4 regions of the Streptomyces sp. NPDC008137 genome follow, and region 3 is predicted to be linked to each of the others. Evidence: riboswitches for the same ligand, from Rfam matches in the RefSeq annotation. Region 3 holds a riboswitch; each other region holds the start of a gene.
What was found. Region 3 has a riboswitch for cyclic di-AMP ahead of ACFZBT_RS16830 (peptidoglycan DD-metalloendopeptidase family protein). Riboswitches for the same ligand answer to the same signal wherever they lie in the genome.
Positions count from the first base shown of each region.

Region 1: linked by a shared signal. The riboswitch ahead of ACFZBT_RS29725 (transglycosylase family protein) and the one ahead of ACFZBT_RS16830 (peptidoglycan DD-metalloendopeptidase family protein) in region 3 are both predicted to bind cyclic di-AMP.
Region 2: linked by a shared signal. The riboswitch ahead of ACFZBT_RS16070 (LysM peptidoglycan-binding domain-containing protein) and the one ahead of ACFZBT_RS16830 (peptidoglycan DD-metalloendopeptidase family protein) in region 3 are both predicted to bind cyclic di-AMP.
Region 4: linked by a shared signal. The riboswitch ahead of ACFZBT_RS34695 (peptidoglycan DD-metalloendopeptidase family protein) and the one ahead of ACFZBT_RS16830 (peptidoglycan DD-metalloendopeptidase family protein) in region 3 are both predicted to bind cyclic di-AMP.

Region 1 is NZ_JBIBHN010000024.1:42,405-49,281, forward strand. Features, by position in the region: gene eno (phosphopyruvate hydratase) at 1-1,083, opposite strand, end outside; gene ACFZBT_RS29725 (transglycosylase family protein) at 1,393-2,094, opposite strand; cyclic di-AMP (ydaO/yuaA leader) riboswitch at 2,099-2,265, opposite strand; gene ACFZBT_RS29730 (transglycosylase family protein) at 2,494-3,462, opposite strand; gene ACFZBT_RS29735 (cytochrome P450) at 3,592-4,893, opposite strand; gene ACFZBT_RS29740 (nucleoside triphosphate pyrophosphohydrolase) at 4,940-5,926, opposite strand; gene ACFZBT_RS29745 (SurA N-terminal domain-containing protein) at 5,993-6,640, opposite strand; gene ACFZBT_RS29750 (protein kinase) at 6,834-6,877, opposite strand, start outside.
Region 2 is NZ_JBIBHN010000008.1:215,541-222,417, reverse strand. Features, by position in the region: gene ACFZBT_RS16085 (ATP-binding cassette domain-containing protein) at 1-133, opposite strand, end outside; gene ACFZBT_RS16080 (outer membrane lipoprotein carrier protein LolA) at 195-1,487, opposite strand; gene ACFZBT_RS16075 (polyprenyl synthetase family protein) at 1,720-2,730, opposite strand; cyclic di-AMP (ydaO/yuaA leader) riboswitch at 3,232-3,407, shown strand; gene ACFZBT_RS16070 (LysM peptidoglycan-binding domain-containing protein) at 3,413-4,177, shown strand; gene ACFZBT_RS16065 (Cof-type HAD-IIB family hydrolase) at 4,141-4,989, opposite strand; gene ACFZBT_RS16060 (GNAT family N-acetyltransferase) at 5,176-6,246, shown strand; gene ACFZBT_RS16055 (glycosyltransferase) at 6,341-6,877, shown strand, end outside.
Region 3 is NZ_JBIBHN010000009.1:18,229-25,105, forward strand. Features, by position in the region: gene ACFZBT_RS16825 (aldo/keto reductase) at 1-326, opposite strand, end outside; gene ACFZBT_RS16830 (peptidoglycan DD-metalloendopeptidase family protein) at 518-1,552, opposite strand; cyclic di-AMP (ydaO/yuaA leader) riboswitch at 1,564-1,720, opposite strand; tRNA gene ACFZBT_RS16835 (tRNA-Met) at 2,016-2,089, opposite strand; gene ACFZBT_RS16840 (dihydrofolate reductase family protein) at 2,144-3,271, opposite strand; gene ACFZBT_RS16845 (MarR family transcriptional regulator) at 3,370-3,885, shown strand; gene ribA (GTP cyclohydrolase II RibA) at 4,053-4,694, shown strand; gene ACFZBT_RS16855 (MarR family transcriptional regulator) at 4,811-5,317, shown strand; gene ACFZBT_RS16860 (SpoIIE family protein phosphatase) at 5,335-6,429, opposite strand; gene ACFZBT_RS16865 (ATP-binding protein) at 6,429-6,872, opposite strand; gene ACFZBT_RS16870 (STAS domain-containing protein) at 6,872-6,877, opposite strand, start outside.
Region 4 is NZ_JBIBHN010000033.1:54,726-61,602, reverse strand. Features, by position in the region: gene ACFZBT_RS34700 (alpha-galactosidase) at 1-1,304, shown strand, start outside; cyclic di-AMP (ydaO/yuaA leader) riboswitch at 1,632-1,792, shown strand; gene ACFZBT_RS34695 (peptidoglycan DD-metalloendopeptidase family protein) at 1,797-2,720, shown strand; gene ACFZBT_RS34690 (DUF6250 domain-containing protein) at 2,894-3,610, shown strand; gene ACFZBT_RS34685 (GDSL-type esterase/lipase family protein) at 3,756-4,541, shown strand; gene ACFZBT_RS34680 (TetR family transcriptional regulator C-terminal domain-containing protein) at 4,744-5,352, opposite strand; gene ACFZBT_RS34675 (Glu/Leu/Phe/Val dehydrogenase dimerization domain-containing protein) at 5,428-6,606, opposite strand; gene ACFZBT_RS34670 (MBL fold metallo-hydrolase) at 6,745-6,877, shown strand, end outside.

The DNA.
Region 1 (6,877 bases), on a different contig from region 3:
CATCATGCACTTGAAGCCGTTGCGCTGGGCCAGCTCGACGGCGTCCAGGGTCTCGGTCAGCGAGCCGATCTGGTTGACCTTGACCAGCAGGGCGTTGGCGGCGTTCTCGTCGATGCCGCGGGCGAGGCGCTCGGGGTTGGTGACGAACAGGTCGTCGCCGACGAGCTGGACCTTGTCGCCGAGCTTCTCGGTGATGGTCTTCCAGCCGTCCCAGTCGTCCTCGAACAGCGGGTCCTCGATGGAGACGAGCGGGTACGCGTCGACGAGCTCGGCGTAGTACTCGGTCATCTCGGCGGCGGAGCGCGTCTTGCCCTCGAAGGTGTAGGCGCCGTCCTTGTAGAACTCGGACGCGGCCACGTCGAGGGCGAGGGCGATCTGCTCGCCGGGGGTGTAGCCGGCCTCCTTGATCGCCTCGAGGATGAGGTCGAGGGCCTCGCGGTTGGAGCCGAGGTTCGGGGCGAAGCCGCCCTCGTCGCCGAGGCCGGTGGCCAGGCCCTTGCTCTTCAGGACCTTCTTCAGCGTGTGGTAGACCTCGGCGCCCCAGCGCAGGGCCTCGGAGAAGGACTCCGCGCCGATCGGGGCGATCATGAACTCCTGGATGTCCACGTTGGAGTCGGCGTGCGAGCCGCCGTTCAGGATGTTCATCATCGGCACCGGCAGCAGGTGCGCGTTCGGGCCGCCCAGGTAGCGGAACAGCGGCAGGTCGCTGGCCTCGGAGGCGGCGTGGGCGACGGCGAGGGAGACGCCGAGGATGGCGTTGGCGCCGAGGGAGCCCTTGTTGTCGGTGGCGTCCAGGTCGAACATGGCCTGGTCGATCAGGCGCTGCTCGGTGGCGTCGTAGCCGACGAGCTCCGGGCCGATCTGCTCGATGACCGCGAGGACGGCCTTCTCCACACCCTTGCCGAGGTAGCGGTTCGAGTCGCCGTCACGCAGCTCGATGGCCTCGAAGGCGCCCGTGGAGGCGCCGGACGGGACGGCGGCACGACCGGTGCTGCCGTCGTCGAGGCCGACCTCGACCTCGACCGTGGGGTTGCCTCGGGAGTCCAGGATTTCCCGGGCTACGACGACGTCGATGGACGGCACGAGCATCTCCTTCTTATGTGACGCGGGTACGCGGGTCGCGTGGACCCGGCGAGGTGCGGGCCGTGGTGGCTCGCGACATGAGCCTAACCGGCTCGGGCCGATCGGCCACCGGGTCGCCCACCTCATGGACAGAACCGAGAGTAAATTGTTTCCGAACGGAACAAAGACGCTCTCGGAGAGAGTCGCGGAAAAGACCGGTGGCGAAGCCCGGCAGACATGACCCCGCCCCGGCGCGTACGGGGGAACACGCACCGGGGCGGGGAGCCCGTGGGGACGGGGACCGCCCCCTGGGGGGCGGAGGGCCGCTGCTTACTTCAGGTGCAGCTGCTGGCCCGGGTAGATGAGGTTGGCGTCCTCGACGATGTCCTTGTTCAGCTGGAACAGCTTCTCCCAGCCGCCCTCGACCTTCTTGTCCGCCGCGATCGAGCTCAGGGTGTCGCCCTTGGCCACCTTGTACTCGCCGTCGCCCTTCTTGACCTTCTTGCCGGTCGGGGTGGTGACGGTCTTCTTCGCGGCCGGGCGCTCGTCGGAGCGGGAGGCCGGCTGCTGCTGGGTCTCGCGGGACTCGGTGTTCTGCTCGCTCTGCTGCGAGGAGCTGCCGGAGTCGCCGGAGTCGTTCGAGGAGGAGCCGCCGCCACTGGCGTTCGACAGGCCCTTGCCGCAGACCGGCCAGGCGCCCTTGCCCTGGCCCGCGAGGACCTTCTCGCCGATCTCGATCTGCTGCTCCTTGGTGGCCTGGTCGGCGGTGGCGGCGTACTTGGTGCCGCCGTAGCCGGACCAGGTGGAGGCGGAGAACTGCAGACCGCCGTAGTAGCCGTTGCCGGTGTTGATGGACCAGTTGCCGCCGGCCTCGCACTGGGCGACGGCGTCCCACTCGGAGGCGGTGGCGGCGGAGGCGCCGCCGGCGGCCATCAGCGGGGCGGCGACAGCGGCGCCGGTGACACCGGCGACGGCGATGGCACGGCTGGCCTTGGACGGACGGCGGTGCTTGCCCTTGCTGGAAAACAGCATGGAAGGATCCCCTCACCGACGCCTGCGAGGTGAGCTGTCGGGTTCGGGCCGGTTGAGTTGCCCGGCCGCGCCCCTCCCGGGACACGGCTTCACCCCTAGCCCTTCCGGCGCAACTGGCCGGTCGGGCACCTACCTTGGGTCCCCCGCTCCTGCCTACGGCGCTTGACGCGACGACTGTTCCCGTACGGCCGCTGGCAGGATTCGGCGTTGCGGCAGCCGGGGCTCGTGGTGACGAGCGGTCACGACCGTAGCCACGCGATCCGCCGAATTTCAAAGACGATCAGGGCTTCTGAGATCTATCTCTCACGGGCATCAAACGGGACATTCAGTGTGAAGCAGGACGCGAACTCGCACGGTTTCGGGGCGACTTCCACCCCCGTTTCCGCACTGCCCGAACCGCTACTTCCCGTCCGCTTCGCCCTCTACGGTGAGCTTCTCACCGGGGCGGATGAGGTTCGGGTCGCCGCCGACGGCCTTCTTGTTGCCGTCGTACAGCTCGTGCCATCCGCCGCTGATGTCAAAGGACTCGGCGATGGACCAGAGGCTGTCGCCGATGCCCACGATGTAGGCACCTTGGGACGAGTCGCCGGAGCCCTCGTCGCCGCGGTCGTCACGCGAGGCGTGACGGCCCGTGGACTCGTCCGTACGGCCATCCTCGGGCGCCTGGGTCTCGTCGGCGCTGGGGCCGCGGTGGCGGCCGGAGCCGGTGTCGGTCCCGGTGGGCTCCGAAGAGTCCCCGCTCTGCCCCGAGTTGTCGGACTTGTCGCTCTCGGGCGTCGCCGACGGGGAGCTGCCGGACCCCTCGCCCCGCGAGGCGGACTCCTCGGATTCAGATGACTTGTCTGACTTGCCGGATTCGTCCTTCGAAGTCGACGACTCGTCAGAAGACGGCGACTCGGACGACGAAGGGGATGACCCGAGAGAGTCGAGCAATCCGGGTGACTCCGACGCATCAGATGATTCGGATGAGTCCTCCGAGTCGGACGACTTCTTGTCCTGCTCCAGGCCTGAGAGCAGTCCGCAGGTGCGCCAGGCGCCGACCCCCTGGTCGGCGAGGATTCTCTCGGCCACGGCTATCTGCTGGGAACGGCTGGCCAGATCGGCGCTCGGGGCGTAGTCGAGGCCGCCGTGGTTCTCCCAGTCCTCCTGCGACAACTGCAGGCCGCCGAAGTATCCGTTGCCGCTGTTCTGGCTCCAGGAGCCACCCGTCTCGCAGTCCGCGACCCGGTCCCAGGTCGTGCCGTCGGCCGCGCTCGCGCCGGTGGCTCCGAGGAGCGGGATCGCGATGGCGGACCCGGTCACCCCGGCCGCGACGAGGAGAGCCGGAGCCTGGCGGGGGCGACGGTGCCGACCGTTCCCGGAGAGCATACGGAGACCTTTCGCGAAGACAGCAGTGACCAGCGCTCCGCAGGTTTTCCCGGGTCGCACTGATGATGGGTGAACGTATAGGCAGACGATCACTTGTCACAAGTTAATGCCGCGTAGATCACGTGAAGATCACAGCCCTGACGGCGTGTCACCTTTGGATGCGGGCGTGAACTCCACCGGCAGGGTGCGCAGCCCGCGCATGATCAGGCCGCCGCGCCACCTCAGCTCGGCCGGGTCGGCCGCGAGCCTCAGGTCCGGGAGGCGGGTGAGCAGGGTGGCGAGGGCGGTCTGGCCCTCCAGGCGGGCGAGCGGGGCGCCGAGGCAGTAGTGGATGCCATGGCCGTATCCGAGGTGCTGGTTGTCGCGGCGGGCGAGGTCGAGCACGTCCGGATCGGCGAACCGCTCCGGGTCCCGGTCCGCGGCGGCCAGGACGACGAGGACCGGGTCTCCGGTCTCGATGCGCTGCCCGCCGATGGTGAGCGGCTGCGTGGCGAAGCGCCAGGTGGCGAGTTCGACGGGGCCGTCGAAGCGCAGGAGTTCCTCGACACCGGTCTCCAGGAGGCCGGTCTCCCCCGCGGCGAGGGAGGCCTGGAGCCGGGTGCGCTGCTCGGGGTGGGTGAGCAACGCGTAGGTGCCGTTGCCGATCAGGTTCACGGTCGTCTCGAAACCGGCGAACAGCAGGATGAAGGCCATGGCGGCGGCCTCGTTCTCGGTGAGGTGCTCGCCGTGGTCGGAGGCCCGGATGAGACCGGAGATGAGGTCCTCGCCGGGGGTGGGTTCGGCGGGGAGCGCCTCCCGCTTGCGGTGGATGAGGTCGGCGAGGTAGCCGCGCATCTTCTTCACGGACCGCGCCACGCCGCCCCGGGGCCCGCCCTGGTGACGGATCATCATGCCCGCCCAGTCCCGGAAGTCGTCCTGGTCCTCGCGGGGGACGCCGAGCAGGTCGCAGATGGCGTAGATGGGGAGCGGGAAGGCGAACTCGTGGATCAGGTCGGCGGACCCCCGCTCCGCGAACCCGTCGATGAGACCGTCGGTGAGCTCCTGCACCCGCTGCTCGAACTCGGCGACCCGGCGGGGCGTGAACGCCTTGGACACGAGCCGCCGCAGCCGGGTGTGGTCCGGCGGATCGATGTTGAGCAGATGCGTCATCAGCTCGGCCTTGCGCTCACCCGGGATACCCGTCTTGCCCTTGGCGTGCGCGGGTTCGCGGTGATGCGCCGGGTTCTTGGAGAGCCGGTTGTCGGCGAGGGTCTGCTTGGCGTCGGCGTACCGCGTGACCAGCCAGGCCTCCACACCGCTGGGCAGCTTGGTCCGGTGCACGGGGGCGTGCTCGCGGAGCCAGGCGTAGGCGGGGTAGGGGTTGCTCGCGAACTCCCAGGTGAAGAGGTCGGGAGCGGCGGCGGGCGGGCTGGGCCGGTGCTGGTCGGTCACTCCTCGACCGTATCCGGCCTTCCGGGGCCGCCCTGCCTCGGTCCGCTCAGCCCTCGGTCTCCCTGATCGCGTCCCGGTAGGCGCGGGCCGCCGCTCTCAGGGCCGCCTCCGGGTCCACGCCCTCCGACTCGGCGCGGACCGCCAGGGCGAGGAGGTCGTAGCCGATGCCTTCGACGGGTGGGAGGGGTATGTCCAGGTTCGCTGTGCGGGCCCGGGAGGCCAGCTTGGCGGCGAGGGCCAGGCCGGGCTGGCCGAGGGGGATTCCCTCGGTGACGGAGGTGCGCTGCTTCTCGACCGCCTTGGTGCGCAGCCAGTGCTCCTTGACCTCCTCGGGCGTGGTGGCCGTCTCCTCGCCGAAGACGTGCGGGTGGCGGTGGATCAGCTTGGCGACGATGCCGCCGGCGACGTCGTCGATGGAGAAGGGCGCCTCCAGGTCCTCCTCGGCTATGCGGGCGTGGAAGACGACCTGGAGGAGGACGTCACCGAGCTCCTCGCGCAGTTCGTCGCGGTCGCCCTCCTCGATCGCCTCGACGAGTTCGTACGCCTCCTCGATGCCGTACTTCGCCAGGCCCTTGTGGGTCTGGCGGGACGACCAGGGGCACTCGGCGCGGATGCGGTCCATGACCTGGACGAGGTCGAGGAGGCGGGCGCCCGGCAGGTCGTAGGAGGCGGGGAGCAGCTCCAGCTCGGGCATGTCGACGCGGCCGGTGCCGGCGAGGCGCGCCAGGCCGTCCGTGAGGGCCGGCTCGCCCTCGCCGGTCGCCACGACGACCACCGTGCGGCCCCCGGCGCAGGCGTCGACCAGCTCCTGGGCGGCCGGGGACGCCTCGTCCACCGCTATCCCCGCCTCGCGCAGGTACGGCAGCTGGGGGTGGGTGCCGTCCGCGCACAGCACCCGGTCGGCCGCGCGCAGTGCCTGCCAGGCGGGCCAGGAGAGCAGGCCGGGGGCGACGCGGTGACTGGTGGTGAGCAGGACGATGCGGCCGGGGGTGGGGGTGGTGGCGGGAGTGGCTTCGGCGCTGGTTGCGTTCACGGTTCGAAGCTATCCCACGTCGCCGACAGCCCCCGAAGTTATCCACAGGCCCCGCGGAGGAGCGCCCTACATGCCCTGCTGCGTCTGGGCCGTCGTCACGTCCCGCACCCACGGCGTCTTCGCGTCGGCGCGGCTGCTCTTCTGGACGTCCCAGGCTCCGTAACGCGGGTTGAGGTCGACGTCCAGGTCCTTGGAGGCCTCTGACAGGGCCTTCCAGAACTCGGGACGGCTGGTGTCCGTGTTGAGTTTCTCGGCGAGCTTCTGGGCCTCCAGCTGGAGGCGGAGGTTCTCTTCCAGGCGCTCCGGCGGGACGCCGTACTGCTGGAGCCAGGTCGTCTCCAGCGCCTTGGCCCCGCCGGCCTGCTCCTCCAGGCCGGACCGCATCTCCTGGATCTCCTTGCGGGTGACGGTCACCCCGGCGTTCTCGGCCGCGCGGTGCAGCACCCGGTCGAGGATCATGGTGTGCAGGGTGTCGCGGGTGAGGGTGCCGGTCCGGGCGATGGCCTGCTGGTACTGGGCGTCGTCCCGCACGGTCGCCCGCTGGGCCGCGCGTACCTCGCCGACCCGCTCCTCCAGCTGGGAGACGGTGATCCGCTGCCCGCCGACCACGGCCGCGGCGCCGGGATGCGCGTCGTTCCCGCAGGCGGTGAGGAGGGGCGCCGCGACGGCGATCGCGGCGGTGAGGACGAGCGCGGTGCGACGGCGGCGGTGCAAGGGAACCTCCTGGGGAGATTGCAACAACAGGTGCGGCGCGTAGCGCCTCCGCCAGGGGTGATGGTCGGGCGACGGGCGGGCGCACAAGGTCTTGCGTTGATCGATGTTAGGCAGTGAGCAGGCTCTGGCCAACCCATTCGACCAACGATTCACCAGGACTTCCGGCACCGCCGCGCCGTCCCCGGGCCGGTGGTCAGCCGCGGACCTGCCCCAGCCACTGCAGCGTCCGGCGGATCT
Region 2 (6,877 bases), on a different contig from region 3:
GACCGTCGACGGCGAGCTGTCCGCCGCGGTAGCGCTTGGTGAGCGCGCGGGTGGAGATGACGGGGTCTGCCGGGTCGCCGGTCTCACCCCGCGCCTCCCGCCGCTCCGATTCCGCGGCGGACGGTTCGCCCATCGGCTTCCTCGTTCTCTCTGCGTCCCGTCTGCGTCCTGTCCGCGTCCCGTGACGGCAGGACTCACTTCCCGGCGTCGGCCGCCTTCACCAGGGCGTCCTTGGTGACCAGGCCGACGTAGACCTTGCCGTCGTCCGTGATCAGGGCGTTGACCAGACGGGTCGAGAAGACCGTGCCCGAGCCGAACTTGCCGGTGACCTTGTCGCCGAGCGAGTCCATGAAGCCGCCGAGCTCGCCGGCGTCCTTGCCGGAGGGCACGCCCTCGCCGCCGGTGTCGAAGGTGGCTATGGAGTTCCAGCCCTCGCCGATGGTCTTCATGCCGTCGAGGCCCTTGCCGAGGTCCTCATCGGACTTCGGGAGGGACTTCGGGGCGTGCTCGCGTGCTTCGGCCTTGCCGAACGCCTTCTTCTCGGACGCCTTCTCCTCGAACGCCTTCTTCTCGAACGCCCTCTCCTCGGACGCCTTCTCCTCGGTGACCTTCGCCCCCTTCGGCGGGGTGAAGTCGAAGGTCGACGCGGCGGGCTCGGCGAAGTCGACCTGGGTGAACCCCGCGTCGACCACGGCGGAGCCGCCGCCCGCGGGGGTCAGCGTGAACTTCAGCGGCGTGCCCGTCTCGGCGTCCACGGCCACGGTGATCGCACCGACCGTCGAGCCGGACTGCTTCGGCTTGATGAGCAGCTTGTACGCGTCCCGGCCGGCGACCTGGGCGGTGCCGTCCACGGTCACGGAGGTCGTGTCGTCGGCGGCCTTGAGGGCCTCCTCGGCGAAGTCCTTCGGCGTGGCCGGCGGCTGCTGGTCCCTGCCGTTCTCCTTGCCGCTCTCCTTGCCGCTCTCGGCGGCCGTGCCGTGGTGGACCTCGTTCGACTTGCTGTCGTAGGCCCAGACGTCCTTGCCGTTGTGGATGATGCTGTACTCGGCGGCGTTCTCCAGCAGCGACAGCTTCTGCCGGTCCGGGCCGTCGGCCGCGACACGCAGGGTGTGCGTACCGGAGGCCAGTTCGGTGAGCTTGGCCGTCGGGTCGGCGGAGGAGCCGCCCTCGCCCTGGCTCGCGGCGCCGGACAGCAGACTGCTCTCCAGGCCGCCGAGGTCCGGAAGTCCGAGGTCCGTGCTGATCTTCACGGTGCCGGACAGCTGCTGGACGTCCGACTTCGCGATCTTCTCGATGAGCTGCTGTGCGGTGATCTTCGGGAGGTCGGGGTCACCGGAGTCGGCGAGCGCGGGGACCAGCCCGATCGTCGCGGCCGCCACCCCCATCACCGTGACCGGTACGACGTACCGCGCGGCTTTGCGCCGTCCGGAACGCTGCTCGTCGACCTCTCCGGCGGTCGTGCTGTCGTCGGATGCGTACGGTGCCATGTGTGCCCTACCTCCGTGGTCGGCGGCGGCTGTCCGTGTCGTCCACGCACTCGTCCCTGAGCCGCCATTCTCACCCGAACAGGTGAGGAGTGGTGTCTTTCCCTGGTGTCCATCTGACCAAATCGGCCAGGGCAATGCGTCAGACCCCGGACTCAACTCCACGTACTGCTGGGGTATGACACGGAGGGGCGGCTCCTCCCCCGACCCGTAGGGGACGCACGGAAAGAACCGGCTAGCCCGCCCGGTGTACCACCGCGTCGCACAGCTCCACGAGTGCCGTCTTCGCGGCGCACTCGGGCAGGGGGGCCAGCGCCGACCGGGCGTCCTGGGCGTAGCGGACGGTGTCCTTCCGGGCCTGGTCCAGCGCCGGGTGGGCGCGCAGCAGGCGCAGGGCCTCGGCGTGCCGCTGGTCGTCGGTGAGGTCGGAGTCCAGCAGCTCGCACAGGGCGATGTCGTCCGCGAGGCCGAGCCGGGCCGCCCGTTCGCGCAGCCGCAGCACCGGCATGGTGGGGATGCCCTCGCGCAGATCGGTGCCGGGCGTCTTGCCGGACTCGTGCGAGTCGGAGGCGATGTCCAGGACGTCGTCCGCGAGCTGGAAGGCGACGCCGAGCCGCTCGCCGTACTGGGTCAGCACGTCCACGGTCGTCTCGTCGGCGCCGGACATCATCGCGCCGAACCGGCACGACACGGCCACCAGCGAACCGGTCTTGCCGCCCAGCACGTCCAGGTAGTGCTCGACGGGGTCGCGGCCGTCCTGCGGTCCGGCCGTCTCCAGGATCTGCCCGGTCACCAGCCGTTCGAACGCCTCGGCCTGCACCCGCACCGCCTCCGGACCGAGGTCGGCCAGGGTGTGCGAGGCACGGGCGAAGAGGAAGTCGCCGGTGAGGACCGCGACGGAGTTGTCCCAGCGGGCGTTCGCGCTCGCGACCCCGCGGCGCACCGTCGCCTCGTCCATCACGTCGTCGTGGTACAGCGTGGCGAGGTGGGTCAGCTCCACGACGACGGCCGACGGCACGATCCCGGGCGCGTACCGGTCACCGAACTGGGCGGAGAGCATCACGAGCAGCGGACGGAACCGCTTGCCGCCGGCCCGCACCAGGTGCTGGGCGGCCTCCGTGATGAAGGGCACCTCGCTCTTGGTGGCCTCGAACAAGCCTTCCTCGACAGCCGCCAACCCGGCCTGGACATCGGCTTCCAGAGCCTGGTCCCGCACGCTCAGCCCGAACGGCCCGACGTCGGTCACGAGGGGTCTCCTGTCTGCTGTGTCTGCCGGTGATTACGCGGATTGTCGATAGGTCGCTGCCATCACTCGAGTCAGCGTATCCGGTCACGTTTCGATCACTGCCAGCGCCCATGGTTACAGGCCGGGTGGTATCTGATCACGACCGTTATGTTTTCGATCGGGCCATAAGAACAGACATTTGTCGACTTACCAGCCGATAGTGAGATATTCACGATTTGCCATGACGATTGAGCAAATTACCTTTGACGGTAATTGCCCCACAGGCTTGTGATCAGTGAGTTGAATCACGTTAACCCCTTTGTCGCGCCACCCCGGCATCGACCCGTACCTCCTTCAGTCGAACGCCAGTTGAGCCTTGGCTCTCGCAAAGGATCAAGCGGACCGAACGCCCCTGACCAAGGTCAACCGCGCGATATGTGACTCCGGCGCTTGTTCCCGACATGTGCTCTCGCATACGTTCCCGGCCTGTCCGGCGGACGCCGAATCCTGCCGCCGCCCGGACCCCCACACGAACCGACTCACTCACGCAGGGCAGGAGCGGGGGACCCAGGTAAGTCGCCGTCCGCACAGCGGCACGGCTCGGGGTGAAGCCGCGTACGGCAGTACACCGCCGTACGCGGCCGGGCACCTCCCGGCCCGAACCCGACAGCTCACCTCGCAGGCGCCGGAGAGGAATTTCGCCATGGCCGGACGAGGCAAGCACCGTCGCCCCAGAACCAACCCGCTCTCCCGAGGTGTCGCGATCGCCGGCACCGGCGGAGCGGCACTGACCCTCCCGCTGCTCGGAACCACCATCGCCAGCGCCGCCGAGGCGCCGCAGAGCGCACCCGCCGTCGCGCAGTCCGTGGACCGGGCGGCCCAGCCCAAGTCGCTCACGTACACCGTGACCAAGGGCGACACGCTCTACCGCATAGCGGACAAGTACGACGTCGCGGGCGGCTGGAAGAAGCTCTACAAGGACAACCGCTCCGCCATCGGCGACAGCCCGAAGCTGATCCACCCGGGCCTGAAGCTGAAGGTGTCGACGACCAAGGCGGCCGCCGCCCCGAAGAAGGCGGCCAAGTCGTCCGCGGCCAAGCCGGCCGGTGGCGTCGCCAAGGCCACCCAGGCCTCCGCCAAGACCTACGCCGACAACCTCGACGGGTGGATCCGCGAGGCGCTGGACATCATGGCGCAGAAGGGCATTCCGGGGTCCTACGACGGCATCTACCGCAACGTCATGCGCGAGTCGTCCGGCAACCCCCAGGCGATCAACAACTGGGACTCCAACGCGGTCAAGGGCACCCCGTCCAAGGGTCTGCTCCAGACCATCGACCCGACGTTCCAGGCCTACCACGTGGACGGCACGTCGTGGGACCCGTACGACCCGGTCGCCAACATCACGGCGGCCTGCAACTACGCGGCCGACCGCTACGGCTCGATCGACAACGTCAACGGCCCGTACTGAGCCGCCTGGCCCAGCAGTCGCTCGAGGACGACGGCGATGCCGTCGTCCTCGTTCGACAGGGTGACCTCGTCGGCCACGGCCTTGAGTTCGGGATGGGCGTTCGCCATCGCGACGCCGTGGGCGGCCCAGTCGAACATCGGGATGTCGTTGGGCATGTCACCGAAGGCGATGGTGTCCGCCGGCCGCAGCCCCAGATGCTCGGCGGCCAGCGCCAGGCCCGTCGCCTTGGTGACGCCGCACGGCTGGAGCTCGACCGTGCCGGGCCCCGACATCGTCACCGTCGCCAGCGATCCGACCACCGAACGGGCCGTCGCCGCCAACTCGTCGTCCGACAGGGCGGGATGGCGCAGCAGCACCTTGCTGATCGGCTCGCCCCACAGATCGTCGCGCCGCTCGACCCGTACGGCCGGCAGGGTCGGGTGCGGCATGAGATAGCCCGGCTCGATGAGCGTGAGCCCGTCGACCCCGTCCTGGTCGACCGCCGCGTACACCTCCCCCACCTCGGCCTCGATCTTGCCGAGCGCGGTCTCCGCCAGTTCCCGGTCCAGGGTGATGGACCACAGCAGTCGGCCCGCGCCGGCGTCGTACACCTGCGCGCCCTGCCCGCACACCGCGAGCCCCGTGCAGCGGAGGTCGTCGAGGAGCGGTCGCACACGCGGTGCCGGCCGGCCTGTCACCACGAGGTGCTGGGCACCGGCGTGCGCCACCCGCGCGAGCGCTTCGAGAGACCGGTCGGACAGGGTGTCGTCGCCGCGCAGCAGCGTTCCGTCCAGGTCGGTGGCGATGAGTGAATATGCGATGGGTGCGGCCATGATCTGAGAATACGGACAGCGCGCCCCTTCGTTTCATCGCGCAGTGGACACCGATTGCCCGGTTGAAGGCCTCTGCACCAGTTGGCAACAACATGGTCCGCTACCTACCGTCGAGGCCGTCTCGGGCGGTACCTTCCAAGTGTCCAGGGGGGACTTGATCGGGGGGTCAGGTTGAGCAGTGGGCGCATTCGCGTGGCTGGGCCCGGGGAACTCGGCGAAGGGGAGAGGGAGCGCTGGCGCGCACTGCGCGCTGCCTCCGAGACACCGCGCAACCCCTTCATGGAACCGGAGTTCACCGAAGCCGTCGGTCTGGTGAGGCCGGGGGCACGGGTCGCGGTGGTGTACGAGGGGCTGGAACCGGTCGGTTTCCTGCCGTACGAGCGAGGGCCGTTGGGCCAGGGCCGGGCGATCGGGCTCGGTGTCTCGGACGCACAGGGGGCGATCCTGCGGCCGGGCCTGGACCTGGACACGGGCCGGCTCCTGAGGGCCTGCTCGGTGTCGAGTTTCGCCTTCGACAACCTGGAGGCCGAGCAGCGGCTGTTCGTCCGGTACGCGGCCGAGGAGCACGCCGCCTACGTCATCGACGTGGAGAAGGGCTACGAGACCTACGAGTCGGTGCTGCGCGCCCAGTCGCCGAAGTTCCTGAAGACGACCCTGGCCAAGGAGCGCAGGCTGGGCCGGCAGGCCGGCGAGACGCGGTTCGTGTTCGACGAACGCGACCCGGCCGCGCTGCGCACCCTCATGGAGTGGAAGTCGGCGCAGTACCGCAGGACGGGCCGGCAGGACCGCTTCGCACGGGAGTGGATCACCCGCCTCGTGGGACGGCTGGCCCGGACCCGGGCACCGGAGTGCAGCGGCACGCTGTCCGTGCTGTACGCGGGTGGGCGGCCCGTCGCCGCCCACTTCGGACTGCGCTCGGCATCCGTCCTGGCCTGCTGGTTCCCGGCCTACGACCCGGAGTTCGCGAAGTACTCGCCGGGTCTGGTGCTGCATCTGCGCATGGCCGAGGCGGCGGCCGCCGAGGGCATCGGCATGCTCGACCTGGGGCGGGGCGCCGCGGAGTACAAGGACGCGCTGAAGACGGGCGAGCTGCCCGTGTACGAGGGTGCGGTGACGCGGCCGGGGGCGGGCGCGGCACTGCACTGGCTGAGCCGCGAGCCGGCGCGCCGCGCGCACAGTTTCGTCCGCGCCAGGCCGCGGCTCGCGGCGCTGGCCGCGCGGACCCTGAAGGGCGCGGCTCGGCTGCGCCGTAACTGAGGACGAGTTCGTACCTGAGCACGAGTTCGTACCTGAGAACGAGTTCATACCTGAGCACGAGTTCGTACCGACACGAGTGGGGGGTGAGGGGCGCATGGCTCGTTCGACGCGTGCGCGGGAGGAGATACGGCGGTTCCTGGACATCGGGGCGGTGCAGGTCGCTGAGCTGGATCTCGACGGCCTCGACGGAGACGAGGCGGTGCTCAGACCCGGCCCGGGGAGCCCGCCGGTGACACACGGCGAGGTGTTCGTGCTGGTCCGCAGGGGTGGACGGCCCGTGGGCACGCTGCTCGGGCGGGTGCCGGAGGGGGCGGACGCGCGGGGTGTGCTGGAGGGGCTGGCGCGGGCGGAGTGTGCGCCCCTTCTTTCCGCACGCGCGGAAGCCGGTGCGTTCGGTGAGCCCGGTGAGCTCCGTGAGCCTCCGTACACCAGTGTCGTCGTAGCGACCCGGGAGCGGGCCGGGCAGCTGGCCCGTGCGCTGGACTCGCTGCTGGCGCAGGACCATCCGCGGTTCGAGATCGTCGTCGTGGACAACGCGCCCGTGACGGACGAGACGCGGGAGCTGGTGGAGCGGAAGTACGCCGAGCGCGTGCGGTACGTGTGCGAGCGGGTGCCCGGCCTCGCGGTCGCG
Region 3 (6,877 bases):
GCGTCGGCGGCGGCCTTGATGTTGGCGGCGGACAGACCCTGGAACTCGGGGTGCTGACTGACCTTCGTGGCGACGACGACATCGGCGCGGTTGCCGCGCGCCTGAAGCCACTTGCCGAGGACGGTCTCGGACTCGCCGCCCTGGTTGCCGTCGACCCACGCCGAGTAGACGTCGGCGGTGTCGACGAAGTTGCCGCCGGCGGCGGTGTAGGCGTCGAGGACGGCGAAGGACTGTGCCTCGTCGGCGGTCCAGCCGAAGACGTTGCCGCCGAGGGCGAGCGGGAAGATCTCGAGGTCGGAGGAGCCGAGCTTGCGAAGAGAAGTCATGCCTCTCGTCAACGGCCCTACCGGAGCGGCTCATTCCAGGTCGGGAGCAAAGGTCCTGTAAACGCGCCCGCGGCGCACAGCGGGACCGCTGCCCGCAGCGCACAGCGGGACCGCAACACGCCGAGAACCGGCAGCCCTGACGTCGGGGGGTCGTCGTCAGGGCTGCCGGTGCTTCGACTGGCTTGTGGCGCTTACGGGTTGAGGCCCTTGCCCCGCAGCCACGCCGTCGGGTCGATCCCGCTGCTGGAGCCACCGGTGTGAACCTCGAGGTGCAGGTGGGCACCGGTGACGTTGCCGGTGGCACCGACTCGGCCGATGACATCACCCGTGCTGACCTTCTGGCCGACGCTGACGCCGATGGAGGACTGGTGCGCGTACCAGATCTCGGTGCCGTCATCGAGCGTGAGGACGGTCTTGTAGCCGTACGAGCCGTTCCAGCCCGCCTCGGTGATGGTGCCGCTGTGCACCGCCTTGATCGGCGTGCCCGTGGGGGCGGCGAAGTCGAGACCCGTGTGGTAGCCGGAGGACCAGTAGGCGCCGGCCTGACCGAAGGTCGAGGTGAGGGTGTAGGAGGAGGTCGGCAGCGTGAACTGCTTGGCGAGGGCGGCGAGCCGCTCGGCCTCGGCCTTCTTCTCGGCCTCCTCCTCCGCCTTCCGCTTGGCCTCGGCGGCCTTGGCCTTGGCCTCTTCCTCGGCCTTGGCCACGGCTTCCGCGGCCGCCTTCTCGGCGGCGTCGGCGGCGTCCTGCGCGGCCTTGGTGTCGATCTGGTCCTGCTGGTGCTCGACCTGGGCCATGATCCGGGCGCGCAGCGCCTCGCCTGCGCCGGAGGAGCCCTCCTCGGCCTTCGCCGTGGCCGTGCTCCCGAGACCGCTGAGCGGAGTCGAGGAACCCGCGGGGGTGTCGTCGTCCGAGATGAGGGAACCCACCGAGGGAAGGTCCGACACGGAGATGGACACCGGCGGCTTGCCGGTCTGGGCGCTGGCCATGCCGCCCGCGCCCACGGCGGCTATGACGCCGACGCCCAGGACGGTGGAGCTGCGGGCGAGACCTCCGCCGCGCTGCTTGGTGACGCGATGCCGGCCACGGACGGGACGGATGGATTCCTCGGTGGGGTTCCACTCCTGGAACGGGCCCTCGTCGGTGCGCTGACCGCCGTAGCCGAAAGTCTCGGTGTCGCGCTGGTTCCGCGCGAACGGGGCCGCGGGGGCAGGCCGGTTGGACGCCACGTGGGCGTACTCCTTTCCTTCCTTCTCGCCTACCGGGTTAGCTGACGGGTTCGGAGCAGGAAGGTCTCCTACGCGCGTATACCGACCGTGCTTCCACGGCGGTTTACGCCCGATTCACCCCAAGTGGTGGTTCCCCGGTTCCCTTTCGGGATTCGGCGCGTGCGCACGGAGCCGCCTTCTGTGACGGCTGGGACGACCGCGCTGCGTTATCGAACGTTAATAGACCCGGGGAGTGGATTCCAGCGATTCCACTTGATCATTAACCTTTTTCGTGCGGACTTACCTGGCATGACCGGCTTAAATCGGGCGAGTTGACCGCTCCGTAAGTGACCGCGGGGTATTGACGGGGTGTCAGTCGTTGCGCGGAGTGGTGTGGTTCACTCACGGAAAGTAACGGGAGTGTGGAGAACCCGAAATACACCTAGGGCCGGAACCCTTTCGGATTCCGGCCCTAGGCCTTCAGTAGCGGGGACAGGATTTGAACCTGCGACCTCTGGGTTATGAGCCCAGCGAGCTACCGAGCTGCTCCACCCCGCGTCGTTGTGATTCCAGTGTACGCCATCCGCGGGACCACTCGTGACCACCCGCCCGCTACAGCAGATGGCGGTTGGGGGCCTTGGCCCGGTGCTCGTGTTCCGGGAGGACGACGACCTCCGCGCCACCGGCCGCCAGGACCCCGCTGCCGTCGGCGTCCCGGACGAAGGTGTCCGGCTCCCGCCAGGCGGTGACCACGCGGCGGACGCCCGCGTCGAGGAGCAGCCGGGCGCAGGGTGCGGGGCGGGAGGCGCGGCGGGCGCAGGGCTCCAGGCTGCTGTAGACCGTGGCGGTGGCGAGGCGCGGGTCGGACGGGTCGAGCTTCGCCAGGGCCGCCTCCTCGGCATGCGCGAGAGGGTCGCCGCCCTCGCGGGAGTGGCCGCGGGCCAGTTCCGTGCCGTCGGCCGCGACCACCACCGCGCCCACGCTGAACGCCGTGTCCGACGGCGGGCAGAGGTCCGCCAGTTCGCAGGCGAGGGCCAGCCAGTGATGGTCGGCCGCGGCGGGGAGGTGGCCGGTGCCCGGGGCGGTGGGTTCGTAGCGCATGAGGACCACGTCCTCGATCCGCCGTGTCTCCAGCAGCCGGAGCCGGCCGCCCTGGTAGCCGCCGGGCCCGAAGAGGCGGGGCGCCTTCGGATCGCCCACGAAGAGCGGGGCGAGGACCAGCTGGAGTTCGTCGGCGAGGCCCTGGGTGAGGAGCTGGGTGTGGATGAGGCCGCCGCCCTCGACCATGAGCCGTCGCACACCCCGTACGTCGTGCAGGTGGGTGAGGAGCCGGCGCCAGTCGAGGTCGGTGCCGAGGGCCACCACGTCGGTGGCGAGGCCGAGGGCCCGGGCACGCTCGGCGCCCTGGTCGGTCGTGTAGAGGACCTTCTCGCCGCCGGTGTGCCAGAAGCGTGCCTCGGGGTCGAGGTCGCCGGTGCCGCTGACGGTGACCTTGAGGGGATATTCGGGTCGGCCGGCGGCCGTACGGGCGGCGCGGCGCTCCTCCGAGTTGACCAGCAGGCGCGGGTTGTCGGCGCGGATGGTGCCGGCGCCGACCAGGATCGCGTCGACGGACGCCCGGACCTCGTCGACCCGGTCGAAGTCGGCCGGGCCGGACAGCAGCAGGCGTTCGGGCCCGGTGTCGTCCAGGTAGCCGTCGAGGGAGACGGCGGCGGACAGCAGGACGTACGGGTGAGGCATCGACGCTCCCCGGTCGGATGGGACGGCGGACCGGCGGGACCTATGGCGTGTCCCGCCGGGGTCTTGGTTCAAGTTTGAAACAAACCTACACTGGCGGCATGACGACTCGCTGGCTCACCCCCGAGGAGCAACGCGCCTGGCGCGCGTACATCGCCTCCTCGCTGCTCCTGGAGGACGCGATCGACCGGCAGCTCCAGCAGGACGCCGGCATGCCGCACCTTTACTACTCCATCCTGTCCGTCCTCTCGGAGTCCCCCGAACAGCGCCTGCGCATGACCGATCTCGCCGAGCGGCTGAAGATCACGCGCAGCCGCCTGACGTACGCGGTGACCCGGCTGGAGAAGGACGGCATGCTGCGGCGCGAGGCCTGCCGGTACGACAAGCGGGGCAGCATCGCCGCGCTGACCGAGGCGGGGTTCGCCGTACTGGAGCGGGCGGCGCCCGGGCATGTCGAGACCGTGCGGAGTTTCGTGTTCGACCGGCTGAGCGAGGAGCAGGTGGCGCAACTGGAGGAGATCTCCGCGGCGATCGCCCAGGGGCTCCAGGAGGACGGCACCCGGGCGGCGTCGGACGATGTGCCGTGGCGGCGAAGGTCTTCCACGGCCTGTTCGTGAGGCGGCCCGCAGCGACTTCAGGGGGCTCTTCAGTGAGGCACGTCACAAGCACCTGAAGCTCATTGCTTCAAATTTAAAGCAAGGGTAGTGTTCCGGACCGTGGATCTGCTTCAAATCTGAAACAGACGGCTGTGCAGCCGAACAGGAACGGAACCCGGAGGCCCCGCATGCCCGACACCCCCGCCGCCCTCGCCACCCCGCGCTCCCGCGTCCGGGTACCGCTGCGCTTCCACGACGGCTACCAGGTCGACACCGAACTCGTCACCTTCCACGGACTGGCCGACGGCCAGGAACACGTGGCCGTCGTCCTGGGCGAGCCGGGCCCGGTCCCGCTGGTGCGACTGCACTCCGAGTGCCTGACCGGGGACGTGTTCGGCTCGGCCCGCTGCGACTGCGGTCCGCAGCTGCGCGAGGCGGTCGAGCGCATAGCCGACCGCGGCGGCGTGCTGCTCTACCTCCGCCAGGAGGGCCGGGGCATCGGCCTCTACAACAAGCTCGACGCGTACGCCCTCCAGGACGAGGGCCTCGACACGTACGAGGCGAACGCGGCCCTGGGGCTGCCGGAGGACGCCCGCGACTACACGGCGGCGGCCCAGATACTGAAGGCCCTGGGCATCAAGGAGCTGGACCTGCTCTCGAACAACCCCGACAAAGCGGACCAGTTGCGCACCCTGGGCGTCGATGTGCGCGACCGCGTCCCCACGGGCGTCTTCACCACCGCGCACAACGTCCGCTATCTGCGCGCCAAGGTGCTGCAGACCCAGCACACGCTGCCGCTGGCCGCGCTGACGGAGCTCAGCGCGGGCTGAACGGGACCGGCCCGGCCGGGTGCTGAACGGGGCTGCTTGTCCCTCGGAACATCGGGTACAGCCTTTGCAAGAGGGCGATCTCCGTAGTACCCGAAGCTTATGGAAAGTGACGTTTCGTGACCGATCTCGGCGCCCCCGGCGACCCCAGGGCGAGGGGACCGGGCGACGGCCCGGAGGCCGTCGCGTCGCGGATCGCCAATGCCGTGGACAGTCTGGCGGCCCTGTGGTCGTTCGCCGCGCAGGAGGCCTCCCTGCGGCTGTCCCCGCACCAGTTGCGGGCGTTGCGCACGGTGGAGGCGGGGCCCGGCCTGAACGTCACGGCCCTGGCGGACGAGCTGGACATCGGCCTCCCCACGGCCAGCCGGCTCTGCGACCGGCTCGCGGCGGCCGGGCTGCTGGAACGGGCGCCGCACCCGGGGACCCGCCGCGAGGTGCAGCTGTGGCTCACCCCGCACGGCCGCCATGTCCTGGGCGACGTCGCGGACCGCCGGACCGAGGCCTTGGCCACGGCGCTGGCGGCGATGGAACCGGCGGAACGGGTGGCTCTGAGCCGGGGGTTGCTGGGATTCCTGGCGGCACGGGAGGCGGTCGCGCCGCACCCTGACGGAACCGGCGGCCAATGAGGGCGGTGGAAGGCGGGTCAGGTCCCTGAGCCGTGCCGGTCACCGGCACCGGCACCGGCACCCAGTACGGCCACACACGTATCGTCCCGCACCGGCAGAGCCGCACTCCCCGCGTCCCGCAGCACCGCCACGGCCACCACCGCCGGGTCGCAGGAGAGGAGCACGCCGTCGTCGGGCGGTGTCCATCGGCCGGGCAGCCCGTCGCTGTGCAGGACGAGCAGGCTGTCCTCCCGCCAGGGAACGCGCTGCACGGGCACGGACGCCGGGGCCTGCGCGCCCACGATGCCGGGATGGGAAAGCAGCGGCTTCCAGGTGCCGTCGGTGCGCAGCCGGCCGCCGATGTTGCCGATACCGGCGAAGCTCAACTGCCCGGATGTGAGTTCGAGTTGGGCCACGGCGACGGCCGCGCCGCGGGTGGGCCGCAGGGCGCTGCCCAGGCGCCGCAGGATCTCGGCGGGCGGCAGATCGGCCACCCCGCGCAGTGCGGCCACGGCGGCGCCGGACGCCTCGGCGGCCTTGGGGCCGTGGCCGAGCCCGTCGGCGAGCAGCAGGGTGACGCGGTCACCGCCGTACACCCGGCTCCACGCGTCGCCGGAGTACTCGGCCCGGCCGAGCGGGACGTTGACGCCGCCGACACGCGGGCCCGGCAGGGGCTGCGGCCCCTGCGGCTCCTGCGATCGCTTGGCGGCCCGCTCGTGGCCGATGCGGGCCACGGCCACGGTGCCCCGCCCGAGGGCGCTGTGCAGGTCGAAGTCGTTCGCTATGCGCCGGCACGTGCCGAGGCCCGCCCCCAGGGAGGACGCGGTGGTGTAGCCGTCGCGCATCGCCGCCGCGATGTCCGGGATGCCGGGTCCGTGATCGAGCGAGACGATCTGCACGGACGTCTCCGGGGTGCCGTCGCCGCCTCGCTCGCCTCGCTCGACGAGGTTGATGACGACGCGCCCGCCGTCGGCGTGCCGCAGCAGGTTGGTCGCCAGCTCCGTCGCCACGAGCGCGGCGGTCGCGGTGCGGGGCGCGGGCAGCCCGGCGAGGGCGCTGGCCTCCTCGGCCGCCACCCGGACGTCGCGCACCCGGGTCGAGTCGTCCACCGGCACATCCCACACCCTGCTCATCAGACCCCCGGCCGGGACGGCGGTACGGCGGTGGCCCAGGCGGTGACGGTGACGGTGGTCCCCTCACCGGGACGGCTCTCCACCTCGAACTCGTGGACCAGCCGCTTGGCCCCGCTCATACCGAGACCGAGCCCGCCGCCGCTGGTGTAGCCGTCGGTCATCGCCTGGTCCAGGTCTCGGATGCCGGGCCCGCTGTCGACGAAGGCCAGCCGCAGTCCGCTCGACGGCCCGAGGCCCAGCGGGGTGATCTCCACATGGCCGCCCCCGCCGTGGACGAGGGTGTTGCGGGCCAGTTCGCTGGCCGCCGTGACGAGCTTGGTCTGCTGCACCAGCCCGAAACCGAGCTCGGCGGCCGCCTGCCGGACCTGCTGCCGCACCCAGGCCAGATCGGCGTCCGAGCCGATCGGCAGGCTCGTCGGCACGGCATGGCGGGAGGCCTGCATCAGGG
Region 4 (6,877 bases), on a different contig from region 3:
GCGAGTCGTACACCACCCCCGTCTTCGCCGGGCTCTGGAGCGACGGCGGCTTCGGCGGGGCGAGCCGTGCCTGGCACGCCTGGCAGCGCACCCATGTCGTCCCGGACGCGGACCGGGACCGGCCGGTGCTGTTCAACTCCTGGGAGGCCACCGAGTTCGACATCTCGCAGGAGCAGCAGCGGGCGCTCGCCGAGCGGGCCGCCGCCATGGGTGTCGAGCTGTTCGTGGTCGACGACGGCTGGTTCGGGTCCCGGACCAGCGACCGGGCCGGGCTCGGTGACTGGACGCCCAATCCCGACCGCTTCCCGGGCGGGCTGAAGCCGCTCGCCGACCATGTGCACGGCCTCGGTATGCGGTTCGGGATCTGGGTCGAGCCGGAGATGGTCAACGCGGACAGCGACCTGTACCGCGCGCATCCCGACTGGGTGCAGTACCAATCGGGACGAAAGCGGACGGAGTTCCGTAATCAGCTCGTACTGAACCTGGCTCGCGAGGACGTCCAGGAGTATCTGTGGGAGCAGCTCGACGGGCTGCTCTCCAGTGCGCCGATCGATTACGTCAAGTGGGACTTCAATCGCTGCTTCAGCGACGCCGGGTGGCCGGACGACTCGTACCCGCAGCGGCTCTGGGTCGACCACGTCCACGCCCTGTACGCCCTGCTGGACCGGCTTCGGGCGGCCCACCCCGGGGTGGCCTTCGAGTCCTGCTCGGGCGGTGGCGGCCGGATCGACCTCGGGGTGCTGGGCCGCACGGACCAGGTGTGGACCTCCGACAACACCGACCCGCTCGACCGGCTCGCCATCCAGCACGGCTTCAGCCAGATCCATCCGGCCCGGGTCATGGCCGCCTGGGTCACCGACAGTCCGAACGCCATGCTCAGCCAGCGGGCCAGCTCCCTGCGGTTCCGGTTTGTCAGCGCGATGGCCGGGGTGCTCGGGGTGGGCGGCGACCTCACGCGGTGGACGCCGGAGGAGCTCGCCGAGGCGCGGGAGTGGGTCCGGCTCTACAAGGAGATCCGGCCCGTGGTGCAGCGCGGGGACCTGTACCGCCTGCGGCCCCCGGAGGGCGGCCTGAGCGCGGTGCAGTACGTCCTCGGCGACGAGACCGTCGTCCTCGCCTGGCTCCAGGCGCAGCGCTACGGCGAGCCCGTTCCGGCGCTCCGGCTGCGGGGGCTCGACCTGGCAGCGGCGTACGAATGCCTCGAAACGGGCGAAGTTCACCGAGGGGCCGTACTCGCTCATCACGGACTGCGGGTCGGCCTGCGCGGGGATTTGGATGCCGCAGTCATCCGCCTGCGTAAGTAGCCGTTCTGTCCGAATCTGGCGATTAGGGAACTTAAAGCATTTCAGGTGTTTCGGTATAACGTGCCCCGATCGTAAAGGAGATGGGGTCGGGGTGCGTGACCATCGTCATATTCGTGACGATGTATTGTCGTCATGTTCACGTAATTCTCGCGCTATTCAGGGGCATTGAGGAAAAACAGAGATCGCGAATCCACGCTCGGTGACGGGAAATGTGCCGACGGGTCAAGAAAAACGCTCTCACAGGCAACCGCAAGCTTGTCCCATTGCGTCTCGGTCGCTTACGTTCCACACCAATCCGGACGGACGCCTAATCCTGCCGCCGCCCGGAGCCCGCACACACTGACCCGTGTATGGCAGGAGCGGGGGACCCACAGGTAAGACGCCTGTTCCGGTTCCCGGAACGGCTTGGGGTACAGCCGCACTTCGGCGCGGCCGGGCATCTCCAGCCCGCACCCGACAGCTCACCTCGCAGGCGCCGGAGAGGAATCCGCCATGCCCGCGAAGGGTAAGCACCGCCGCCCGAAGTCCCAGCGTTTCACCCGTTCCATAGCCGTCGCCGGAACCGGCGGGGCCGCCCTCGCCCTTCCGCTCATGGGGGCCGCAGGCGCCCATGCCGCGACCCCGCAGTCGACCCCGGAAAAGGCCGTCCAGGCCGCTCCGGCCGCCGGGGAGAAGGCCGCCGAAAAGGCCACGGGCGCCCACACGTACACCGTGAAGGCCGGCGACTATCTCGCGAAGATCGCCGACGACCAGAACGTCAGCGGCGGCTGGAAGAAGCTCTACGCCGACAACCGTGACGTGGTCGGTGCCGACCCGTCGCTGATCCACCCGGGCCTGAAGCTCTCGGTCGGCAAGAAGGCGGAGAGCGCGCCCAAGACGCAGTCGTCCGCGCCCAAGGCGGCCGAGAAGCCGAAGGCATCGGCCGAGAAGTCGTCCGCATCCGAGGCGTCCTCGAAGGCCGGCGCCGCCGCGAAGCCCGCCGCCGCCAAGCCCGCCGCCGAGGCCTCCGGCTTCAGCCTCCCGGTCGCCGGCGCCTCCGTCGGTACGCCGTACCACATGTCCGGAAGCATGTGGTCCAGCGGCTACCACACCGGTGTCGACTTCGTCGTCCCGACCGGCACCTCTCTCAAGGCCGTCGGCGCGGGCACGGTCGTCTCCGCCGGCTGGGGCGGCGCGTACGGCAACCAGGTCGTCATCCAGCTCGAGGACGGCAAGTACGCGCAGTACGCCCACCTGTCCCAGCTCTCCGTCTCGGCCGGCCAGACCGTGACGGCCGGACAGCAGATCGGGCTGTCCGGTGCGACCGGCAACGTGACCGGACCGCACCTGCACTTCGAGATCCGCACCTCGCCCGACTACGGCTCGGACGTGGACCCGGTCGCCTACCTGCGCTCGCACGGCGTCTCCGTGGGCTGACCGACCGCACGACCACCTGCCTGACACGCGGCCGAAGGCCGGACCCCGATCCCCGGGTCCGGCCTTCGGTGTGCGCGCATCCGCGGGTCGGCTCAAGGGATCGACAGGGGGCGGCAGTTGGGACACAGTGATCCCGTCGTGAGTGCAAGCGCTTTCCGAAGGAGTCGTGTCCCGTGCCGACCACCCGCAGAACGTTCGGAGCCCTGGCCGCCGGAGCCGCCCTGGCCGCCCTCGCCCCGGCGGCGGCCGCGAACGCCGCGCCCTTTCACCGCCGCCTCATCGCTCACGACGACTTCTGTCACGGCCTCGCCCGGTGGACGGCCGAACTTCAGGACGGCGGCGCTGTCACCGCCTCGCGCGGCGTGCTGGAGATCGACGTGCCCGGCGGAGCGACCGTCTGGTTCAGACGGCGTCTCGAAGCGCCGTACGTCCTGGAGTACACCGCCACGCCCGTCTCCGAGGGTGGGGTCAACGACCGGGTCTCGGACCTCAACAACTTCTGGAACGCGACCGACGTCCGCTCCCCGGAGGACCTCTTCGCGACGCCGCGTGGCGGGGCGCTGGAGGAGTACGACCATCTGACGACGTACTACGCCGGGTACGGCGCCAACTACAACACCACGACCAGGCTGCGGCGTTACGTGGGTCAGGCCGGTGTGCGTCCCCTGATCCACGACTACACCGAGCCGCTCCTGGTCCCGGGTGAGCCGAACCGGGTCCGGATCGTCTCCGACGGGTCGACGGTGCGGTGGTGGAACAACGGGCGGCTCGTCTTCGACTACACCGATCCGCAGCCGTACACGAGCGGGCACTTCGCCTTCCGGACCGTCTGGAGCCACTTCCGGATCACGGGCTTCCGGGTCTGGCGACTGACCCCGGAACGTCCGTGAGGGGTGGTCTATTCCGGGGTTGGCGAACACTTTAGGAGTGGCTTATCTCACCGCCCGTCAACCCTTTCCTACGGTCGCGTAGGTCACATTCGAGGGTGAATCATGAACGGCTGTGGCAGACGATTCGAAGAGTGACGGCAGAGCAGTGATCGGGTCGTACGTGGCGCTGGGGGACAGCTTCACCGAGGGCGTCGGCGATCCCGGCCCCGACGGGGCGTTCGTCGGCTGGGCCGACCGGTTCGCGGTGCTGCTCGCCGACCGCAGGCCCGAAGGCGACTTCCGGTACACCAATCTGGCCGTACGCGGAAAACTCCTCGACCAGATCGTGGCGAACCAGCTTCCGCGGGCCGTCGACATGGCCCCGGACCTCGTCTCCTTCTGCGCCGGGGGCAACGACATCATCCGGCCCGGCACCGACCCGGACGAGGTGGCCGAGCGGTTCGAGAGGGCCCTCGCCCAGCTGGCCGCGGTGGCCGGCACGGTGATGGTGACGACCGGGTTCGACACCCGTGGCGTGCCCGTGCTCAAGCATCTGCGCGGCAAGATCGCCACGTACAACGGGCATGTCCGGGCCATCGCCGACCGGTACGGCTGCCCGGTCCTCGACCTGTGGTCCCTGCGCAGTGTCCAGGACCGCCGGGCCTGGGACGCCGACCGGCTGCACCTGTCGCCCGAGGGGCATACTCGCGTGGCGCTCCGTGCGGGACAGGCGCTCGGACTCGACGTTCCGGCCGACCCCGAGCAGGAGTGGCCTCCGCTGCCGCCCCGCGGCACCCTCGACGTCCGGCGGGACGATGTCCACTGGGCGCGCGAGTTCCTGGTGCCGTGGATCGGGCGCCGGCTGCGCGGGGAGTCGTCGGGGGACCATGTGACGGCCAAGGGGGCGCTGTCGCCGGAGGACATCAGGATGCGGATCGGGTCGGTGGCGTAGCGCCTTGCGCCGGGGGGCGGGGCCGCGACGGGGGGTGTCCGTCCTCGGAACGTCGCGATGGGGTCTCACGCCGACTGGCTGTTCGTTGACGCGACAACCGCTGCGGGCGGACACCCCCGACACGTCCCCTTCCGTGCGTACGCGGGTGCGGGCCGCCCTCGCTGCGGCATACCGCCCCCGCTCAGCATCCACGCCGAGTGGTTCACAGCAGGGTGACCGACTCCAGGCCCAGTTCGCGAGACAGCGCCTCCTCCACCCACTCCTGCGCCCGCGCCCGCGGCACCGCGCCCTCGTAGGACGTCAGCTGGACGGCGAGTCCGTCCAGCAGGGCGGTGAGGCGCAGGGCCGTGCCGGGTGGGTCGGGGCAGTGGAACTCACCGGCCGCCACGCCCTCCGCGATGACCTCGGCGATGGCCGCCTTCCACTGCCAGTCGAGGTCCTGGGCGACCTCCCGCAGCGCGGGCTCGCGCAGCGCCGCCGCCCAGCCCTCGATCCAGAGCCGCCAGCCCTTGGCCTGGCCCGTCGGGGCGTACCACCGTACGGCCGACCGCAGCCGGCGCAGCGCGGACGTACGGCGGCCCAGCAGCTTGCGCAGATGCGCCAGGTCGCCCTCCGCCGCATGCCGGAACGCGGCGGCCACCAGCTGTTCCTTCGTCGAGAAGTGATAGAGGACCAGCGCGTTGCTCACCCCGAGCGCCGAGGCGATGTCGGCGATCCTGACCGCGGTCACGCCCCGCGCCTCGATCTGCTCGACGGCGGCCCGCAGCAGATCACCGCGCCGTTCCGCCACGCTCAACCGGACTCTCGTCACGCCGTCACCCTACACACGCGCGCGCACCCTCTTGACGTGTGGATTCGGCCGGTCCGGCGGCCGGTTCGACGTACCTCAGCGGTACCAGCCGAAGCGCTCCGCGATCAGCGGCATCCGGTCCGCCGCGATCGCGTGGGCGGCCGTGCGCGGTGTCGTCCCGTCGGTCTCCGCCCGGGCCAGCATCCGGTCGACGAGGGCCCGCATCGAGCCGCGGACGTGGGCGAACGCCTCCTCCGCGTCGGCGCCGATGTCCCCGAAGAGCGTCCACCACCACCAGGCGTTCGTCCCGGAGTTGACCACCACGTCCGGCAGCACGGTCACCCCGCGCGCGGCCAGCAGCAGCTCCGCCTCCGGTCGTACGGGCATGTTGGCCGCCTCGACGACCCAGCGGGCGGTGATCCGCTCCTGGTTCCCGGAGTCGATCGCGTACGAGACGGCCGCGGGCACCAGGACGTCCGTGTCGGCCGACAGCCACGCGTCGCCGGGCAGCTCGCGGTCGCCTGGCCGCAGCGCGGATCGGTCCACGGCGCCGTGGGCGTCCCGCGCGGCGAGCAGCGCCTCGACGTCCAGGCCCGCCGGGTTGGCGATCGTGCCCTTGACGTCGGCGACGGCCACGACCGTGAGTCCCGCGCGGGAGAGGAAGCGTGCGGTGGCCCCGCCCATGGTGCCCAGTCCCTGGAGGGCGACCCGCGTCCCCGGGTAGGGCACACCGGCGCGGTCCAGGGCTGTGAGGGCCGCCTCTGCCACACCGCGGCCGCCGACCAGTTCGTCGAGCCCCATGCCGTCCACCTCGACCGCGAACGCGTCCGCGAGTCGCCGCCTGGCCTCGGCCTGGTCGTCCAGCAGGGGATACACGGCCTGTATGGAGGAGACCAGCCCCGCCTCGGCGGCGGCCCGGTCCACCAGGTCCTGGGTGAGCCCGAGGTCCTCGCCCGTCGTCCAGCAGCTCTCGATGTACGGCCGCATCGCGCGCAGATAGCGCACGAGCAGGGGGTAGGCCTGCGGGTCCCGGGGGTCGCAGTCGATGCCGCCCTTCGCGCCGCCGAGCGGGACGTAGCGGCTCTCGGGGTCGTAGTGCAGGGCCTCCTTCATGGTCATCCCGCGAGCCAGGCCGGTGACCTCCTCCAGGGTGCACCCCGCGCGCATCCGCAGACCGCCGCTGGCGACACCGCGCACCAGCCGGTCGACGACCAGAAAGCCCTGGTGACCGGTGAGGTGGTCGGTCCAGGTGAGGGACAGCAGAGGGCTGGCCATGCGGGCTCCTTCGCCGGGGTTGCCGAGGGTGTTACTGAATCACCGGTCAGTATCGCCCTCGGAGGGACCCCGGTGCCCCGGTGTTGTCGGAGGGGCCGACCATAATGGAAAGCCTGACCGACTCCACCTGGAGGTACCGTGGCCGGTTTCCGTCCCCTGAGCACCGGGCTCCGTGCGCTGCGGCCCGGGGCGTTCGGCGCGGATCCGCGCGGTGAGCGCATGGCGCGCATCCGCAGATCGCCCCACTTCAAGGACGGGGTCTTCCAGAACC